4 regions of the Metabacillus sp. KJ11-3 genome follow, and region 3 is predicted to be linked to each of the others. Evidence: a T-box and tRNA genes for the amino acid it is inferred to sense, from the RefSeq annotation. Region 3 holds a T-box; the other regions hold tRNA genes.
What was found. The T-box of region 3 lies ahead of argS (arginine--tRNA ligase). A T-box ahead of a tRNA ligase gene usually reads a tRNA of that ligase, here a tRNA-Arg.
Positions count from the first base shown of each region.

Region 1: it has a tRNA-Arg gene. The T-box ahead of argS (arginine--tRNA ligase) is inferred to sense a tRNA for this amino acid. The anticodon was not compared.
Region 2: it has a tRNA-Arg gene. The T-box ahead of argS (arginine--tRNA ligase) is inferred to sense a tRNA for this amino acid. The anticodon was not compared.
Region 4: it has a tRNA-Arg gene. The T-box ahead of argS (arginine--tRNA ligase) is inferred to sense a tRNA for this amino acid. The anticodon was not compared.

Region 1 covers NZ_CM147865.1:4,315,020-4,319,559, reverse strand. The annotation lists gene AC0L8O_RS21450 (Tex family protein) at 1-482, shown strand, start outside; gene cmpA (cortex morphogenetic protein CmpA) at 504-617, opposite strand; gene AC0L8O_RS21440 (SprT family protein) at 710-1,168, shown strand; tRNA gene AC0L8O_RS21435 (tRNA-Asn) at 1,299-1,373, shown strand; tRNA gene AC0L8O_RS21430 (tRNA-Ser) at 1,377-1,467, shown strand; tRNA gene AC0L8O_RS21425 (tRNA-Glu) at 1,478-1,549, shown strand; tRNA gene AC0L8O_RS21420 (tRNA-Asp) at 1,646-1,722, shown strand; tRNA gene AC0L8O_RS21415 (tRNA-Gln) at 1,796-1,870, shown strand; tRNA gene AC0L8O_RS21410 (tRNA-Lys) at 1,932-2,007, shown strand; tRNA gene AC0L8O_RS21405 (tRNA-Leu) at 2,020-2,105, shown strand; tRNA gene AC0L8O_RS21400 (tRNA-Leu) at 2,118-2,203, shown strand; tRNA gene AC0L8O_RS21395 (tRNA-Arg) at 2,291-2,367, shown strand; tRNA gene AC0L8O_RS21390 (tRNA-Pro) at 2,379-2,455, shown strand; tRNA gene AC0L8O_RS21385 (tRNA-Gly) at 2,468-2,541, shown strand; rRNA gene AC0L8O_RS21380 (16S ribosomal RNA) at 2,650-4,200, shown strand; rRNA gene AC0L8O_RS21375 (23S ribosomal RNA) at 4,428-4,540, shown strand, end outside.
Region 2 covers NZ_CM147865.1:2,955,874-2,960,413, reverse strand. The annotation lists gene AC0L8O_RS15100 (erythromycin esterase family protein) at 1-722, opposite strand, end outside; gene AC0L8O_RS15095 (hypothetical protein) at 730-1,038, opposite strand; gene AC0L8O_RS15090 (DUF1292 domain-containing protein) at 1,128-1,382, opposite strand; rRNA gene rrf (5S ribosomal RNA) at 1,717-1,832, shown strand; tRNA gene AC0L8O_RS15080 (tRNA-Glu) at 1,862-1,936, shown strand; tRNA gene AC0L8O_RS15075 (tRNA-Val) at 2,004-2,079, shown strand; tRNA gene AC0L8O_RS15070 (tRNA-Leu) at 2,101-2,186, shown strand; tRNA gene AC0L8O_RS15065 (tRNA-Gly) at 2,197-2,271, shown strand; tRNA gene AC0L8O_RS15060 (tRNA-Leu) at 2,278-2,366, shown strand; tRNA gene AC0L8O_RS15055 (tRNA-Arg) at 2,376-2,452, shown strand; tRNA gene AC0L8O_RS15050 (tRNA-Pro) at 2,458-2,534, shown strand; tRNA gene AC0L8O_RS15045 (tRNA-Ala) at 2,543-2,618, shown strand; tRNA gene AC0L8O_RS15040 (tRNA-Met) at 2,774-2,850, shown strand; tRNA gene AC0L8O_RS15035 (tRNA-Ser) at 2,869-2,961, shown strand; tRNA gene AC0L8O_RS15030 (tRNA-Met) at 2,990-3,066, shown strand; tRNA gene AC0L8O_RS15025 (tRNA-Asp) at 3,096-3,172, shown strand; tRNA gene AC0L8O_RS15020 (tRNA-Phe) at 3,558-3,630, shown strand; tRNA gene AC0L8O_RS15015 (tRNA-Tyr) at 3,641-3,724, shown strand; tRNA gene AC0L8O_RS15010 (tRNA-Trp) at 3,738-3,811, shown strand; tRNA gene AC0L8O_RS15005 (tRNA-His) at 3,823-3,898, shown strand; tRNA gene AC0L8O_RS15000 (tRNA-Gln) at 4,111-4,185, shown strand; tRNA gene AC0L8O_RS14995 (tRNA-Cys) at 4,192-4,265, shown strand; tRNA gene AC0L8O_RS14990 (tRNA-Gly) at 4,279-4,352, shown strand; tRNA gene AC0L8O_RS14985 (tRNA-Ile) at 4,377-4,453, shown strand; tRNA gene AC0L8O_RS14980 (tRNA-Asn) at 4,463-4,537, shown strand.
Region 3 covers NZ_CM147865.1:2,227,167-2,231,706, forward strand. The annotation lists gene AC0L8O_RS11360 (DNA alkylation repair protein) at 1-465, opposite strand, end outside; gene argS (arginine--tRNA ligase) at 521-2,227, opposite strand; T-box leader at 2,294-2,505, opposite strand; gene AC0L8O_RS11370 (response regulator transcription factor) at 2,697-3,386, shown strand; partial or broken gene AC0L8O_RS11375 (sensor histidine kinase) at 3,389-4,391, shown strand; gene AC0L8O_RS11380 (ABC transporter ATP-binding protein) at 4,498-4,540, shown strand, end outside.
Region 4 covers NZ_CM147865.1:681,305-685,844, forward strand. The annotation lists rRNA gene AC0L8O_RS03475 (23S ribosomal RNA) at 1-670, shown strand, start outside; rRNA gene rrf (5S ribosomal RNA) at 799-914, shown strand; tRNA gene AC0L8O_RS03485 (tRNA-Val) at 999-1,074, shown strand; tRNA gene AC0L8O_RS03490 (tRNA-Thr) at 1,084-1,159, shown strand; tRNA gene AC0L8O_RS03495 (tRNA-Lys) at 1,326-1,401, shown strand; tRNA gene AC0L8O_RS03500 (tRNA-Leu) at 1,414-1,499, shown strand; tRNA gene AC0L8O_RS03505 (tRNA-Gly) at 1,510-1,584, shown strand; tRNA gene AC0L8O_RS03510 (tRNA-Leu) at 1,591-1,679, shown strand; tRNA gene AC0L8O_RS03515 (tRNA-Arg) at 1,689-1,765, shown strand; tRNA gene AC0L8O_RS03520 (tRNA-Pro) at 1,838-1,914, shown strand; tRNA gene AC0L8O_RS03525 (tRNA-Ala) at 1,931-2,006, shown strand; tRNA gene AC0L8O_RS03530 (tRNA-Met) at 2,032-2,108, shown strand; tRNA gene AC0L8O_RS03535 (tRNA-Ile) at 2,135-2,211, shown strand; tRNA gene AC0L8O_RS03540 (tRNA-Ser) at 2,222-2,314, shown strand; tRNA gene AC0L8O_RS03545 (tRNA-Met) at 2,364-2,440, shown strand; tRNA gene AC0L8O_RS03550 (tRNA-Asp) at 2,465-2,541, shown strand; tRNA gene AC0L8O_RS03555 (tRNA-Phe) at 2,722-2,797, shown strand; tRNA gene AC0L8O_RS03560 (tRNA-His) at 2,823-2,898, shown strand; tRNA gene AC0L8O_RS03565 (tRNA-Gly) at 2,905-2,978, shown strand; tRNA gene AC0L8O_RS03570 (tRNA-Ile) at 2,987-3,063, shown strand; tRNA gene AC0L8O_RS03575 (tRNA-Asn) at 3,074-3,148, shown strand; tRNA gene AC0L8O_RS03580 (tRNA-Ser) at 3,156-3,246, shown strand; tRNA gene AC0L8O_RS03585 (tRNA-Glu) at 3,264-3,335, shown strand; gene glgB (1,4-alpha-glucan branching enzyme) at 4,245-4,540, shown strand, end outside.

The DNA of each region.
Region 1 (4,540 bases), 2.1 Mb from region 3:
CAAGCATACATCCTGAACGATATGGTGAAGTAGAAAATCTTCTAAAACAATTGGATGCATCACAATCAGACTTAGGAACTGAGGAACTTAGGGAGAAAATTAAAAACTTGAATATGAAGGAAGCGGCTGAAGCTCTAGGTGTGGGAGAGTTAACGTTAAAGGATATTTGTGACGCTCTTATTCGACCGGAAAGGGATCCCCGGGACGAAATTTCTAAGCCGTTATTAAAAAAGGATGTCCTTAAGTTGGAAGATTTACAAAAGGGGATGGAATTACAAGGAACAGTAAGAAACGTTGTCGATTTTGGAGCGTTTGTTGATGTTGGTGTCAAACAGGATGGCCTTGTTCATATTTCAAAGTTAAGCAATTCTTTTGTAAAACATCCATTAGATATTGTTTCCGTAGGAGATGTTGTAACGGTCTGGGTTGATGATGTGGATTTCAAGAAAGGCCGTGTAGCACTCACGATGGTAAATAAATAAGAATATAGAAGAAACACTGCCTTATGAGCAGTGTTTTTCTCTATAAAAGAACCAGCATTGATTGAGTAATTTTATTTGGTAACGATTTTTTTCTAAAAATGCACGTTGCATTTGATTTTGTAACCATGATGGCATGGCTCATACCTCCTCAGCTATTATAATGGAGTATGGGTGTTTATAATGTATGCAGGTACAAGTTTGAGTGTTACTCGAAATGGGGGATTTTTTTGAATGATCTAATGCTGCAAAGTTTAGTTGAAGAAATATCATTAACTTATTTTAATAAAAAATTTAAACATAGAGCATATTTTAACAGCCGTCTTAGAACAACTGGCGGAAGATACATGTTACATAGTCATAATATTGATGTAAATCCTAAGTATTTTCAGGAGTACGGACTGGATGAGGTGATTGGGATTATCAAACATGAATTATGCCATTATCATCTTCATTTAGAAGGTAAGGGGTATAAGCATGGTGACCAAGATTTTAAATTATTGTTAAAGAAAGTAGGAGCTCCGAGATTTTGCCGCTCATTAGGTAATGAAACAAAAGTTCAGAAAACATGTTTGATATATCGATGTAGAGATTGTCACCAAGAATATAAAAGAAAGAGAAGAGTGGATACAACAAGGCTTGTTTGCGGGAAATGCTCTGGAAAAATCTATCTTTACAGAAAGGGTTGACTCTAAAGTTGATACTGTGTTAAATTATAAAAGCCGTCGCAGGTGACGGTTAAGAATGAAACTTTTTAACAATCTTAGTTGACAGGACAAACCCTAATTAATATAATTAAGGAAGTCTGTAAGGAAATATTCCGCAGTAGCTCAGTGGTAGAGCTATCGGCTGTTAACCGATCGGTCGCAGGTTCGAATCCTGCCTGCGGAGCCATATGGGGAAGTACTCAAGTGGCTGAAGAGGCGCCCCTGCTAAGGGTGTAGGTCGCGTAAGCGGCGCGAGGGTTCAAATCCCTCCTTCTCCGCCATATTCATTGTGGCCCGTTGGTCAAGCGGTTAAGACACCGCCCTTTCACGGCGGTAACACGGGTTCGAATCCCGTACGGGTCATATCATATCGCAGGTATTACTAGGAAGTGGGTGCACTTACGAAAGATAAAAGCCCACCTCCTATTTATTTCTCGAAACTTATAAATAAAAAATCTTGGTCCGGTAGTTCAGTTGGTTAGAATGCCTGCCTGTCACGCAGGAGGTCGCGGGTTCGAGTCCCGTCCGGACCGCCATTTATTTTGAAAAAATATCTTGTGGATTCAAGGTAGATATGATATAATTTAATTCTTGTGACTTTAATGTTATTGGGCTATAGCCAAGCGGTAAGGCATCGCACTTTGACTGCGACATGCGTTGGTTCGAATCCAGCTAGCCCAGCCATTTTTTTAGTTGAGAGTCATTAAAACAAGAAGGAATCAACTTTTACATCTCATTATAAAATGAGCCATTAGCTCAGTTGGTAGAGCATCTGACTTTTAATCAGAGGGTCGAAGGTTCGAGTCCTTCATGGCTCACCATTTACACACCGTGCGGGTGTGGCGGAATTGGCAGACGCGCTAGACTTAGGATCTAGTGTCCTTGTGACGTGGGGGTTCAAGTCCCTTCACCCGCACCATTATTTAGTTTCGCGGTCGTGGCGGAATGGCAGACGCGCTAGGTTGAGGGCCTAGTGGGGGCGACCCCGTGGAGGTTCAAGTCCTCTCGGCCGCACCAACAAACATTTAAGTTTTTAAAAAAAGCACTTGACTTTGATGTTTGAAGGTGTTATTATAGTAAAGTCGCTTATTGATAATAAATATTGCGCCCGTAGCTCAATTGGATAGAGCGTTTGACTACGGATCAAAAGGTTAGGGGTTCGACTCCTCTCGGGCGCGCCATAATACATTTACGGGAAGTAGCTCAGCTTGGTAGAGCACTTGGTTTGGGACCAAGGGGTCGCAGGTTCGAATCCTGTCTTCCCGACCAGACGTATCTTTTGCGGGTGTAGTTTAGTGGTAAAACCTCAGCCTTCCAAGCTGATGATGAGGGTTCGATTCCCTTCACCCGCTCCAATTTAAATGATCTTTGAAAACTAAACAAAACCAAGCGTGCCAACGTTAATTTCGATTAACAAAAACGTACTATATAGTGCAAATTTTTTATGAGCTATATCAAACACTTTATTGGAGAGTTTGATCCTGGCTCAGGACGAACGCTGGCGGCGTGCCTAATACATGCAAGTCGAGCGAATCTGAGGGAGCTTGCTCCCAAAGATTAGCGGCGGACGGGTGAGTAACACGTGGGTAACCTGCCTGTAAGATTGGGATAACTCCGGGAAACCGGAGCTAATACCGGATAATATTTTGAACCGCATGGTTCAAAATTGAAAGACGGCTTTTAGCTGTCACTTACAGATGGACCCGCGGCGCATTAGCTAGTTGGTGAGGTAACGGCTCACCAAGGCAACGATGCGTAGCCGACCTGAGAGGGTGATCGGCCACACTGGGACTGAGACACGGCCCAGACTCCTACGGGAGGCAGCAGTAGGGAATCTTCCGCAATGGACGAAAGTCTGACGGAGCAACGCCGCGTGAACGATGAAGGCCTTCGGGTCGTAAAGTTCTGTTGTTAGGGAAGAACAAGTACCAGAGTAACTGCTGGTACCTTGACGGTACCTAACCAGAAAGCCACGGCTAACTACGTGCCAGCAGCCGCGGTAATACGTAGGTGGCAAGCGTTGTCCGGAATTATTGGGCGTAAAGCGCGCGCAGGCGGTTTCTTAAGTCTGATGTGAAAGCCCACGGCTCAACCGTGGAGGGTCATTGGAAACTGGGGAACTTGAGTGCAGAAGAGGAGAGTGGAATTCCACGTGTAGCGGTGAAATGCGTAGAGATGTGGAGGAACACCAGTGGCGAAGGCGACTCTCTGGTCTGTAACTGACGCTGAGGCGCGAAAGCGTGGGGAGCGAACAGGATTAGATACCCTGGTAGTCCACGCCGTAAACGATGAGTGCTAAGTGTTAGAGGGTTTCCGCCCTTTAGTGCTGCAGCAAACGCATTAAGCACTCCGCCTGGGGAGTACGGTCGCAAGACTGAAACTCAAAGGAATTGACGGGGGCCCGCACAAGCGGTGGAGCATGTGGTTTAATTCGAAGCAACGCGAAGAACCTTACCAGGTCTTGACATCCTTCGCTACTTCTAGAGATAGAAGGTTCCCCTTCGGGGGACGAAGTGACAGGTGGTGCATGGTTGTCGTCAGCTCGTGTCGTGAGATGTTGGGTTAAGTCCCGCAACGAGCGCAACCCTTGATCTTAGTTGCCAGCATTCAGTTGGGCACTCTAAGGTGACTGCCGGTGACAAACCGGAGGAAGGTGGGGATGACGTCAAATCATCATGCCCCTTATGACCTGGGCTACACACGTGCTACAATGGATGGTACAAAGGGCTGCAAGACTGCGAAGTCAAGCGAATCCCATAAAACCATTCTCAGTTCGGATTGCAGGCTGCAACTCGCCTGCATGAAGCCGGAATCGCTAGTAATCGCGGATCAGCATGCCGCGGTGAATACGTTCCCGGGCCTTGTACACACCGCCCGTCACACCACGAGAGTTTGTAACACCCGAAGTCGGTGGGGTAACCTTTTGGAGCCAGCCGCCTAAGGTGGGACAGATGATTGGGGTGAAGTCGTAACAAGGTAGCCGTATCGGAAGGTGCGGCTGGATCACCTCCTTTCTAAGGATATGAGGTACGCTTGGTATTTTGTTTAGTTTTGAGAGATCATACGATCTTTCAATAAGTAAGAAAACACATAGGAGTGAAAATGCATTCAGCATTTGATTAACCTGTGATTTATGTTCCTTGAAAACTAGATAACGAAAAACAATTCAAGTAATTCACTGAGTTTAAACGCTTAGTTTAGTGATTCTCTTAATAATGAAAGTGACATCTTTGATGTCAAAGGTTAAGTTGTTAAGGGCGCACGGTGGATGCCTTGGCACTAGGAGCCGATGAAGGACGGTACTAACACCGATATGCTTCGGGGAGCTGTAAGTAAGCTTTGATCCGGAGATTT
Region 2 (4,540 bases), 730 kb from region 3:
ACGACCATCGTTCTGTAGTAATTCTCAGCATTGGCTGTAATCAGTGCATTCACTTCAAGGTTTAAAATATCTTCAGAGTCAGATATCGTCAGTTTATTTAATATGATCTCAGTTAATAGTTTGGTCACTTCGTTCAAACAGTCTTCACCATAGAAAGAAGCAGATAGCCCGTATTTTTCAGGGCGGCGATTAAAAGGTTCGAAACAAGAAAATGCTTTTTTTGCTATTTCGATTTGTGGGGATTGAATTTTTTCTAAATAAGCGATAATCTCATCAATTGATTCCCATAATGAATAGACGTCAATACCGTAAAATCCTACCTTTTTATCATTTGGCTTGTTGCTATTGTAATCTTTTAGCCAATCGATTAACTCAATCATTTCCTCATTGGCCCACATCCATGTAGGCCAGCGGTGAAAAGAGGCCAAGACTTCTCTTGTGTTTGAAAAAGTGTCGTCATAACCTTTAATATAGTTATTAATTTGATGACAACCTGGCCAATCTCCTTCTACAGCTATATACATAAACCCTTTTTCTGTAATTAGCTTTTTCGAGAGCTCTGCTCTTATCTTGTAAAATTCTGATGTACCATGTGAAGATTCACCAAGTAGCACAAAAGTTTCATTTTTTACTTTACCAACTAAAGAATCAACACCTTCCTGCTTATGGAAAGGACGTGATTCTTCTTTAATAGATTGAATTAGGCTTACACTCATGTTCATCCCTCAATTATTGTTTGTATTCTGCATTGTAGGAGTTATCACCTGAATGTACTGATAATAAGGTGTCAGCATATCCTACAAGTCGGTTGACAATTTCATCTGCAATGAAATAAACAAGCTGATGATTCTTGCTATTATGTAATTCAGGATCATCAAAAATAATTGTTGTATTAATAAAAATGTGCTTCGTGTCATACAAGTTGTAATGAATAATTGCTTTTCCAGGTGCACCACCTGTTACTGGATCATTATATGAGGGTAAAAAAATATACCACTCTTCAGCAGTTGGGGATCGGAAATTTTTGGTGAAAGTCATTCCTTTAATTTCAAGGCCAATTTTGTGTTTAAGATTTTCGTTTATACCTTCTAAAATTTTTTTATTTGACAAACGGGCACCTCCGGAACTTAATCAGCAGGATTTGCATCGACAGCTATTTCATAAGCATCTAAAACCATACTTGTCATTGCAGGGTCATCAATCCCGAATAGATATTGACCGTCTCTCTCATCCTTAACTTGCATAACGAAGATGACGGAGATATCCTCTTTCGGTGTTAATAGGGCGAATGTTTCAGAATTTATAACAATTAAAGCTTCTACTGAAAGCTGTTTTTCTTGTTTATATTCATCAAGAACTGTAATTACATCGCGTTCTCTCATGTGAATCACTCCCTATCATTGTCATTGTTAGTGTTGCCTTTATTAAGGAGTTTATGTCCAAAGAGAGAGCTTTTGTTTCTATCTCTAAAAAGCTTTTTTAAAAAAAGTTAAAATAGGTCTTTTATTTTTTTGAAAAGGATGTTATTATATTTTTTGTCTTCAAGAGAAGGTAACTTGATAAATTGGTGAAAAAAAGGGATTGACACTATATTTTAAGATGTGATACATTATAAATCCTGTGTCATTCAACTAGAAAATTGTAGTGGTTGAAATGAAATAAAAAAGTTCTTGCTTTTTTAGAAAAACTTACTATAATAAAAGTTGTCCTAAATTGTCTGGTAATGATGGCGAAGAGGTCACACCCGTTTCCATGCCGAACACGGAAGTTAAGCTCTTCAGCGCCGATGGTAGTTGGGGGTTTCCCCCTGTGAGAGTAGGACGTTGCCAGGCAGACCAAATTTGGTTTTAATAACATAGTTGGCCCATTGGTCAAGCGGTTAAGACACCGCCCTTTCACGGCGGTAACACGGGTTCGAATCCCGTATGGGTCACCATTTAATGTAGGTATACTAAATGCGCGACGTCATGTCGCAACACATGCACTTGCACATCCTGTGTTTCGGAGGATTAGCTCAGCTGGGAGAGCACCTGCCTTACAAGCAGGGGGTCGGCGGTTCGATCCCGTCATCCTCCACCATTAATTAGTAATACACACCATGCGGGTGTGGCGGAATTGGCAGACGCGCTAGACTTAGGATCTAGTGTCCTTGTGACGTGGGGGTTCAAGTCCCTTCACCCGCACCATTAAAGTTAAGCGGAAGTAGTTCAGTGGTAGAACACCACCTTGCCAAGGTGGGGGTCGCGGGTTCGAATCCCGTCTTCCGCTCCAGTAAGTGCCGGGGTGGCGGAACTGGCAGACGCACAGGACTTAAAATCCTGCGGTAGGTGACTACCGTACCGGTTCGATTCCGGTCCTCGGCACCATGAAATTTAGCGCCCGTAGCTCAATTGGATAGAGCGTTTGACTACGGATCAAAAGGTTAGGGGTTCGACTCCTCTCGGGCGCGCCATAGTACGGGAAGTAGCTCAGCTTGGTAGAGCACTTGGTTTGGGACCAAGGGGTCGCAGGTTCGAATCCTGTCTTCCCGACCATTTAAATTGGGGCCTTAGCTCAGCTGGGAGAGCGCCTGCTTTGCACGCAGGAGGTCAGCGGTTCGATCCCGCTAGGCTCCACCAATTTAAAATTTCTTGACTGAATATGGCGGTGTAGCTCAGCTGGCTAGAGCGGGCCGTAAACATCTTGAATAATCCTCTTTGTAGGCTTGCGAGGAATGTGTCTGTAAGAGACATGACGAGCACCATTTTAAACAGGGAGCGTTTTTAAAAACTATGGCGGTGTAGCTCAGCTGGCTAGAGCGTACGGTTCATACCCGTGAGGTCGTGGGTTCGATTCCCTCCGCCGCTACCATTTTCACATATGAATATTGGAGGAATACCCAAGTCCGGCTGAAGGGATCGGTCTTGAAAACCGACAGGGGTGTCAAAGCCCGCAGGGGTTCGAATCCCCTTTCCTCCTCCATATGTTTTTTTATTTCATTTTTTGTTATCGCGGGGTGGAGCAGTCTGGTAGCTCGTCGGGCTCATAACCCGAAGGTCGCAGGTTCAAATCCTGTCCCCGCAACCAATTTCATTTTAAAAAATAACATCAATAATGGTCCGGTAGTTCAGTTGGTTAGAATGCCTGCCTGTCACGCAGGAGGTCGCGGGTTCGAGTCCCGTCCGGACCGCCATTAACTTTTTAAAGAAACAAATTATTATTGTGATCTAAGTAATGTGTAAGAGGGTTTCGATAAGCGAGAAGGTCGAGGAAGCGACTGAACGAACACCGGAGCGTATGAAAATACGTGAGGATGTGAGCGATGGAGCTGATGAAGAGATTCGAAGCTTAGTGGAAGCCGAAAACTATATTGGCTCGGTAGCTCAGTTGGTAGAGCACGCCCGAATAAGCTACCCTGAATTTATATCAGCGTACTCATCGAGCTGCTTCTTGAACGATCATCCTGAGATGAGGACGATCCACAAATTATCATAGCACTTATACCTTAAAAGTATTAGATCTTAAAATAGGTACTTGAAAAGTAAAATTGCATCTTTTTTCAAATACACATTAATTATGGCTCGGTAGCTCAGTTGGTAGAGCAATGGACTGAAAATCCATGTGTCGGCGGTTCGATTCCGTCCCGAGCCACCTTTTATGTGGAGGGGTAGCGAAGTGGCTAAACGCGGCGGACTGTAAATCCGCTCCTTAGGGTTCGGCAGTTCGAATCTGCCCCCCTCCACCATTTATGTTAAAATAGGGGCATAGTTTAACGGTAGAATAGAGGTCTCCAAAACCTTTGGTGTGGGTTCGATTCCTACTGCCCCTGCCAAGAAAACCATGGCGGTTGTGGCGAAGTGGTTAACGCATCGGATTGTGGTTCCGACATTCGTGGGTTCGATTCCCATCAGCCGCCCCAATATATGTATATAATAAATTCTTAACTCCTGTTAGAAATAATTCCAGATATTCTCTTGCTGGTTTGTGACACGAGATAGGTTTTGAGTGGAACGTTTTATATAGAGAGAATAGTTTATATCAAGACATAGAGTGTACCTAGATGTCGACGATATTTCGCGATGAGGATTCACGTAGCTTAATCGAGGAAGTATATTCTTGAGGGTTATTCAATGGGCTATAGCCAAGCGGTAAGGCATCGCACTTTGACTGCGACATGCGTTGGTTCGAATCCAGCTAGCCCAGCCATTTTGAGGCATCATAGCCAAGTGGTAAGGCCGAGGTCTGCAAAACCTCTATCCCCGGTTCAAATCCGGGTGGTGCCTCCAAAACATTTAATATGCGGGTGTAGTTTAGTGGTAAAACCTCAGCCTTCCAAGCTGATGATGAGGGTTCGATTCCCTTCACCCGCTCCATACATACATATTTCGCTAAAAAATGGGCCTATAGCTCAGCTGGTTAGAGCGCACGCCTGATAAGCGTGAGGTCGATGGTTCGAGTCCATTTAGGCCCACCATGATATTGTTCCGCAGTAGCTCAGTGGTAGAGCTATCGGCTGTTAACCGATCGGTCGCAGGTTCGAATCCTGCCTGCGGAGCCATTT
Region 3 (4,540 bases):
CTGGTCAAGCATACCGGCAATCTTGTCTGCGTTAAATTCAGCGTCTGACCGATTCCCTAAAAGCCAACAGTAACAGCTCCAGCCTGCTGACATTCTAAGTTCTTCACCGCTTTCAATCCATTTATCTGCTACAGTCTGCGCAATATCGGTTTCAGACAAAGTAACAGCAACAACATAATCAGACAACATATAGAAATACGCAGCATCAATCCAGCGGTCAAAGTCTGCCTCAGTCATGATTGTGGGATCTGCAATAATACCGGCAAAATACATAGCATCATAGTTACCTGTCGCGTATAGCTGCTCCGCTAAAGGCTGGTTTTTCCCGATTTTCTTTGCGATCGGCTTCATCGCTCCGGTAGCTACACCAAAAACCGGTTCATGTGCACCATTTCTTCTATAAGTATTTTTTGTTCGTTCTTTTCCTAGTGCTTCAAGTTCCTGCATAACTAATTCAAAATCCATTGATTTGCAACATCCCCTTCAGTTAAACTTTCTTCTTAATTCTACCACGATCTTCTTACATTTGTTCAGGAGCTTTAACTCCCAATATACGCAGGCCTTCTTTTAGAACAATCGTTACTGCCTCAACTAATTGTATTCTTGCATATTGATGTTCGTCTTCCTCTAGGATTCGAACAGAACTATAGTATTTATTAAAAGCTTGTGCAAGATCAATCGTATACTTCGCAATTTGAGAAGGATCAAACTGGGCATATGCCTGCATAATCACTTCTTCGAATTTCATTAATAAAGATATGACTGTCCAGGCCTTCTCATCATTGTAAGCATTTATGGAAGAAGATGATTGATCCTTCCCTTTTGCCTTTCGTAAAATAGAGCATGCACGTGCATGTGTATATTGTACGTAGGGTCCTGTTTCACCTTCAAAAGTTAACATTTCTTTTAGAGAGAATTCAACATCGTTTAAGCGGTAATTTTTTAAATCATGGAAAATAACTGCCCCAACCCCAACCATCTTTGCAACTATCTCTTTTCCATCAAAATTCGGGTTACGTAATTCGATATTTTGGGCTGCAAGTTTAATAGCTTCTTGAAGCACTTCCTCTAAAAGGACAACCTTTCCTTTTCGTGTTGACATCTTTTTTCCATCCTTCAACATCATGCCGAATGGTATATGGTGCATATCTTTTGACCAATCATACCCAAGCTTGTTTAAAACGTGAAATACTTGTTTAAAATGAAGAGATTGCTCATTACCTACAACATATAACGCTTTAGAAAAATGATACTCTCTTTTTCTGTATAGAGCTGCTGCTAAATCTCTTGTTGCGTACAAAGTAGCTCCATCTGATTTCTTTATTAAGCAAGGTGGTAGATCATACTCATCTAATGAAACAACCATTGCTCCTTCTGATTCTGACAATAGGCTTTTTGTTTCAAGCTCTTTTACAACAGCATCCATCTTGTCATTATAAAAAGCCTCTCCATTAAACGAGTCAAATTCAATATCCATAAGGTTATAAATTCGTTCAAATTCGTTTAATGACTCTTCACGAAACCATTTCCACAACGATAATGCTTCTTTATCCCCGTCTTCCAATCTTTTAAACCAAGAGCGACCGTTATCTTCAAGCCCTGGAGTATGTTCAACTTCTTCATGAAACCGAATATATAAAGAAAGTAACTCCTTAATCGGTTCCTGCTTAACCCTATCTTCATCTCCCCATATTTTATAAGCTGTAATTAACTTTCCGAATTGTGTACCCCAGTCACCTAAATGATTAATTCTTATTGCGGTATAGCCACATTTCTCCATAATATTTGCTAATGAGTTTCCGATTACAGTTGAACGTAAATGTCCCATTGAAAAAGGCTTTGCAATATTAGGAGATGATAAATCAATCGTAACTTTTTTATGATGGCCAATCGATAATTCTCCGAAACTGTCTTTTTCGTTAAGTACTTTCATGACAACTTCATTTCCAGCCTTTTGCTTTTCTAAAAAGAAGTTCACGTAGGGGCCAACAACCTCTACTCTTTCGATATACTCATGGTTAATAAGAAAACTAAGTTCTTGTGCAATTTGTGCTGGAGCTTTCTTCAACTCTTTTGCTAATACAAAACAGGGAAATGCATAATCACCCATTTCTTGTTTTGGAGGAACTTCTAACTTTTTGCCGACTTCATCTTTTGATAAAGAGCTAATTCCTATTTTTGTTAAAGTTTCATAAATTGTAGAAATTATGATCTGTTTATACTTCATTTTCAATTCTCCTTGTTTAATGTCTGTACTTTATAAAAAAATTAAAAAACCCCCGTCTCTAAATATATTAGAGACGAGGGTTAAACTCGCGGTACCACTCTATTTGCTAAAATAGCCAGCTTGAAATTGTAACGGTCATGACCGGACTTATCTACATGATGAGATTTCAATAAGCCTTCTCCGAGGTGCGCTTCATAATCAATTTCGTACCAGGCTCCCACCATTCCCGGCTCTCTATATCGAATAGTGATTACTACTCTCCTCTTCTTAGAATTATCAGTTATTAAAATGTTATTGCATATTATACATCATAGTTTACTTAAAAATCCAACTCTTTTTAATTTTATATGTTTAATTTTTCCCTCATTAATTCTTCTCATTAAATGATCATTTAAAGTGTTTTGACACTAACATGATGATAAACTAGGATTAATCTAGAAAACTAACTAAATGGCAGGGTGTTCTCAATATGAAAATTTTATTAGTTGAAGATGATAAAACGATTGCTTCAGGTCTGGAATATTCCTTACAAGCGGATGGGTATGAAACAGTCACATGTTATAATGCTGAATCAGCAAAAGCAGTTGTCAGGGAAAGATTAGCAGAAATAGATTTATGTTTGTTAGATTTATCCTTACCAGATGGCAGCGGTTATGAGTTGTGTGAAATGGTAAAAAACCGCAGTGATAAACCCGTTATATTTCTAACAGCATTAGATGATGAAGTAAATGTTGTGATGGGATTAGATATGGGAGCAGATGATTATATTACGAAGCCCTTTCGTATTCGCGAGCTTATCTCGCGGATTAAGTCTGTTTTCAGAAGATATGACAAACAGATACAAACGAAACCAAAAGCAATAATAGAACTTGAAAATGTCCAAATTAATACGTTGGAAGGAAAAGTTTATAAAAACGGTGAAGAAATATTGCTTACCGCACTGGAATATCGGCTTTTTTTGATTTTTGCCAATCATATTGGACAAGTATTAACAAGAAACCAGCTTTTAGAACGGATATGGGACGTTGCTGGTGAATTTGTTAATGATAATACACTCACAGTCTACATTAAAAGACTGCGAGAAAAGCTTGAGGATAATCCTCGTAATCCTATGATAATTAAAACAGTCCGTGGTATGGGTTACAAGGTTGGTGATTAAGAATGCTGCGTAATCGTGAAATACAAGTCTTATTGATTATTCTCACAAGTATTTGTATGACTTCAACAGTCCTGGCAATTTTCTTTTTTCTTTGCCTGTGGCGTTATACATATTTTTAACAACAACGATCTTCGTGATTGTTTTTTCTATTTTACCAAATGGCGTTATCGAGAGATTGAGAAACTTTCAAACTATTTGCGTAAAATAACAAATGGAGATTATAACCTGGATATCCGTGACAATGTTGAAGGTGAATTAAGCATTTTAAAAAATGACATTTATAAAGTTACATTAATGCTTTCTGAACAAAGCTCATACTTGCAACAAGACAAAGTTCGGTTAACGAATGCGATCTCAGATATCTCCCACCAGCTAAAAACTCCATTAACATCGATGCTGGTGATGGCTGATTTATTAGGTCATCCAAATCTTGACGTTGCTAAACGGAAAGAATTTACTCACAACATCCAAGCACAATTGGAAAGAATTGAATGGCTCGTCACATCTCTATTAAAATTAGCCAAAATTGATGCAGATATTGTTCGATTTAAGAAAGACTCCGTTCCCGCTAACGTATTAGTACAAAAAGCTGTACAATCTGTCCTTATCCCAATGGATATCAAACAGGTCTCTTTAAAGATATGTGGTGATGATGATGTTTCCTTCCTAGTTGACTTGAATTGGACCTCAGAAGCCCTTATTAATATTCTGAAAAATTGTATTGAACATACCGATGAAGGCGGATTTATATCAATATCTTTTGCTGAAAATACTTTATACACAGAATTGAAAATTCAAGATTCAGGAAAAGGAATTCTAAAAGAAGACCTTCCTTATATTTTCAAACGATTTTATAAAGGCAAAAATGCTGGAGAAGAAAGTGTCGGAATCGGCTTGGCCTTGTCATATAGCATTATAAAGAGTCAACAAGGGGATATTGAAGTGAAAAGTGAGATTGGAGAAGGAACAACCTTCTTAATCAAGTTTTATAAACAGATCATATAACACTTGGATGCAAATCTCTCTAAGTGACTAAAATGTCACTTAAGAGTCACTTAATCGTCATTTTAGGCAGATATACTATAATCACAAATGAATTGGAGGTAATATAATGACTATTCTACAAATAGAAAATCTGTCTAAAGTGTACGGTA
Region 4 (4,540 bases), 1.5 Mb from region 3:
GTCAGGTGGGCAGTTTGACTGGGGCGGTCGCCTCCTAAAATGTAACGGAGGCGCCCAAAGGTTCCCTCAGAATGGTTGGAAATCATTCGTAGAGTGTAAAGGCACAAGGGAGCTTGACTGCGAGACCTACAAGTCGAGCAGGGACGAAAGTCGGGCTTAGTGATCCGGTGGTTCCGCATGGAAGGGCCATCGCTCAACGGATAAAAGCTACCCCGGGGATAACAGGCTTATCTCCCCCAAGAGTCCACATCGACGGGGAGGTTTGGCACCTCGATGTCGGCTCATCGCATCCTGGGGCTGTAGTCGGTCCCAAGGGTTGGGCTGTTCGCCCATTAAAGCGGTACGCGAGCTGGGTTCAGAACGTCGTGAGACAGTTCGGTCCCTATCCGTCGTGGGCGTAGGAAATTTGAGAGGAGCTGTCCTTAGTACGAGAGGACCGGGATGGACGCACCGCTGGTGTACCAGTTGTCTTGCCAAAGGCATAGCTGGGTAGCTATGTGCGGAAGGGATAAGTGCTGAAAGCATCTAAGCATGAAGCCCCCCTCAAGATGAGATTTCCCATCACATTAGTGAGTAAGATCCCTGAAAGATGATCAGGTTGATAGGTCAGAGGTGGAAGCGCGGTGACGTGTGGAGCTGACTGATACTAATCGATCGAGGACTTAACCTAATAATAAGCGAATGCTTAGTGAATTGAATTGTGTATCGTTATCTAGTTTTGAAGGAATATATAAAGTTTTTTCAAAAAAAGACTTGAAAAATTCTTTTAAAATAGTATAATCATTCTTGTCGCAGTTATCTGGTGATGATGGCGAAGAGGTCACACCCGTTCCCATGCCGAACACGGAAGTTAAGCTCTTCAGCGCCGATGGTAGTTGGGGGTTTCCCCCTGTGAGAGTAGGACATTGCCAGGTTGCAATAGAATGTTATACAAAACGAAGGCATGCTAAATTCGCGACGTCCTGTTGCAACGCATGCACTTGCACATCCAGTGCTTCGGAGGATTAGCTCAGCTGGGAGAGCACCTGCCTTACAAGCAGGGGGTCGGCGGTTCGATCCCGTCATCCTCCACCATAATACTAAGCCGGTGTAGCTCAACTGGTAGAGCAACTGACTTGTAATCAGTAGGTTGGGGGTTCAAGTCCTCTCGCCGGCACCACTCATTATTATTCATTAATTAGTCATTAGCTCAGTTGGTAGAGCACGACCGAGTAAGCTTTGTAGCATTACATCAGCACACAAATCGAGCTACATCTTGAATAAACGACCTGAGATTTGGGTGTCAAAAACAAGAAGAAACATACTTTTACATCTCATTATAAGATGAGCCATTAGCTCAGTTGGTAGAGCATCTGACTTTTAATCAGAGGGTCGAAGGTTCGAGTCCTTCATGGCTCACCATTATCACACCATGCGGGTGTGGCGGAATTGGCAGACGCGCTAGACTTAGGATCTAGTGTCCTTGTGACGTGGGGGTTCAAGTCCCTTCACCCGCACCATTAATATCAAGCGGAAGTAGTTCAGTGGTAGAACACCACCTTGCCAAGGTGGGGGTCGCGGGTTCGAATCCCGTCTTCCGCTCCAGTAAGTGCCGGGGTGGCGGAACTGGCAGACGCACAGGACTTAAAATCCTGCGGTAGGTGACTACCGTACCGGTTCGATTCCGGTCCTCGGCACCATGAATTTTAGCGCCCGTAGCTCAATTGGATAGAGCGTTTGACTACGGATCAAAAGGTTAGGGGTTCGACTCCTCTCGGGCGCGCCATTGAAAATTATCTAGCAGGAAGTCAGACGTGAGATTGAGATATTGACCTCACATATCCCTTATCCAATAAAACGGGAAGTAGCTCAGCTTGGTAGAGCACTTGGTTTGGGACCAAGGGGTCGCAGGTTCGAATCCTGTCTTCCCGACCATTTAGATATAAAACATGGGGCCTTAGCTCAGCTGGGAGAGCGCCTGCTTTGCACGCAGGAGGTCAGCGGTTCGATCCCGCTAGGCTCCACCAATCTAAAACGATGACTATTAACTATGGCGGTGTAGCTCAGCTGGCTAGAGCGTACGGTTCATACCCGTGAGGTCGTGGGTTCGATTCCCTCCGCCGCTACCATTCTTAAAATTCTTGATAAACCAGATGGACCTTTAGCTCAGCTGGTTAGAGCAGACGGCTCATAACCGTCCGGTCGTAGGTTCGAGTCCTACAAGGTCCACCATTTTCTATACGGAGGAATACCCAAGTCCGGCTGAAGGGATCGGTCTTGAAAACCGACAGGGGTGTCAAAGCCCGCAGGGGTTCGAATCCCCTTTCCTCCTCCATTTTGCTTTTGAATAAAAAGCAGTGGCTAATTTTATACCTCCATATTATCGCGGGGTGGAGCAGTCTGGTAGCTCGTCGGGCTCATAACCCGAAGGTCGCAGGTTCAAATCCTGTCCCCGCAACCAATTTAATTGAAAGATTTAAATAATGGTCCGGTAGTTCAGTTGGTTAGAATGCCTGCCTGTCACGCAGGAGGTCGCGGGTTCGAGTCCCGTCCGGACCGCCATTGATATTTATTAAGAAGCAAATTATTATTGTAACCTAATTATCGTGTAAGAGGGTTTCGATAAGCGAGAAGGTCGAGGAAACGACTGAGCGAGCACCGGAGCGTATGAGAATACGTGAGGATGTGAGTGAGGGAGATGACGAAGAGATTCGAAGCTTAGCGGAAGCCGAAAACTATATTGGCTCGGTAGCTCAGTTGGTAGAGCAATGGACTGAAAATCCATGTGTCGGCGGTTCGATTCCGTCCCGAGCCACCACTTAATAAATTATAATAAAATAATGGCGGTTGTGGCGAAGTGGTTAACGCATCGGATTGTGGTTCCGACATTCGTGGGTTCGATTCCCATCAGCCGCCCCATATATTGCGGGTGTAGTTTAGTGGTAAAACCTCAGCCTTCCAAGCTGATGATGAGGGTTCGATTCCCTTCACCCGCTCCAATATAAATGGGCCTATAGCTCAGCTGGTTAGAGCGCACGCCTGATAAGCGTGAGGTCGATGGTTCGAGTCCATTTAGGCCCACCATTTATACTATTCCGCAGTAGCTCAGTGGTAGAGCTATCGGCTGTTAACCGATCGGTCGCAGGTTCGAGTCCTGCCTGCGGAGCCATATATATGGGGAAGTACTCAAGTGGCTGAAGAGGCGCCCCTGCTAAGGGTGTAGGTCGTGTAAGCGGCGCGAGGGTTCAAATCCCTCCTTCTCCGCCAGTTTTATCATTTTCTTAGGCCCGTTGGTCAAGCGGTTAAGACACCGCCCTTTCACGGCGGTAACACGGGTTCGAATCCCGTACGGGTCATATCAAAAAACACTGTTTATTAACAGTGTTTTTTTGTTTGATGTAAATTATTAAATAAGAAGTTTAAAGTTTTATATAAGCTTATTGTGATAACAACAAATTGAAAGACAGACCTCGGGTCTTATGAAAGACAAATACTCTTGAATTCCCCTCGGTCATGTCCTTCATAGGAGTTATGAAAGACAATTCTCTTAAATCATCCTCAGTTATGTCCTTCGTAGCCAATATGAAAGACAATTCTCTTAAATCACACCTCAGCAATGTTCTTCATAGCTGTTAAAAAAATTAAAAAGGCAAAGCTCCTAACCTATATCACCATCGCAGTCTCACTGCCTCTAAGAAAGGTAAATCATTATCATCACCCCGGCATAGCTACATCCACACGATGAATAACTTATCCCCCTAAATTACTATTCTATAAATTCATATATAATCTTTCATAGAAAAACTATAGGTAAAACCTCTAATATTGCTTTACTAAAATATTTTACTTTTCATTCAATTATTCTTTACCTTAACAGAAAATCCTTCATAAATTCAGAAAAACACCATTATTTCACCTGAAAAAAATTCAACAAATTCCAACAAAAAGTCGAAAAAACTATTTTATTTATATAATAATATGACATGTGTGTTTAGGTGGTTTTTCCTAATTAAAGCGGTTTCGTAAGGAATTTGGATATTATATCTAATGATTAAATTTTTTCCTATCACAGGGATACCAGCTATTTTCCTCGTGCATCCTATTAACATATAAAATTTCTCTTAAATTTTAAAAGAATAATAATAAAAAAATTATCATGAGTCCTTGTTGGTTTATGTCGGAAAAAAGAACGTTTTCATTAAAGGGATTCATTTGTAAGTATTGAATCTTTAGCATAGATAATAATAAGAGAAAGGGTGACTTAAGTGACCGTCACATCTCTAACAGACTACGATATTCATTTATTTCATGAGGGACAGTCTTTTGAAAGTTTTCGAGTTTTTGGAGCACATCTTACAGAGCAAAATGGTAAGAAAGGTACTTCTTTTTGTGTCTGGGCTCCACATGCAAAACAAGTTAGTGTAGTCGGTAATTTTAACAACTGGGATAGGAATAATCATCAAATGAAAAAGATGAGTGAGGAGGGTATATGGAACTTATTTATTGAAGGAATTGAAGAAGGTGAGATTTATAAATATGAAATTATTACTTCTAGTGACGA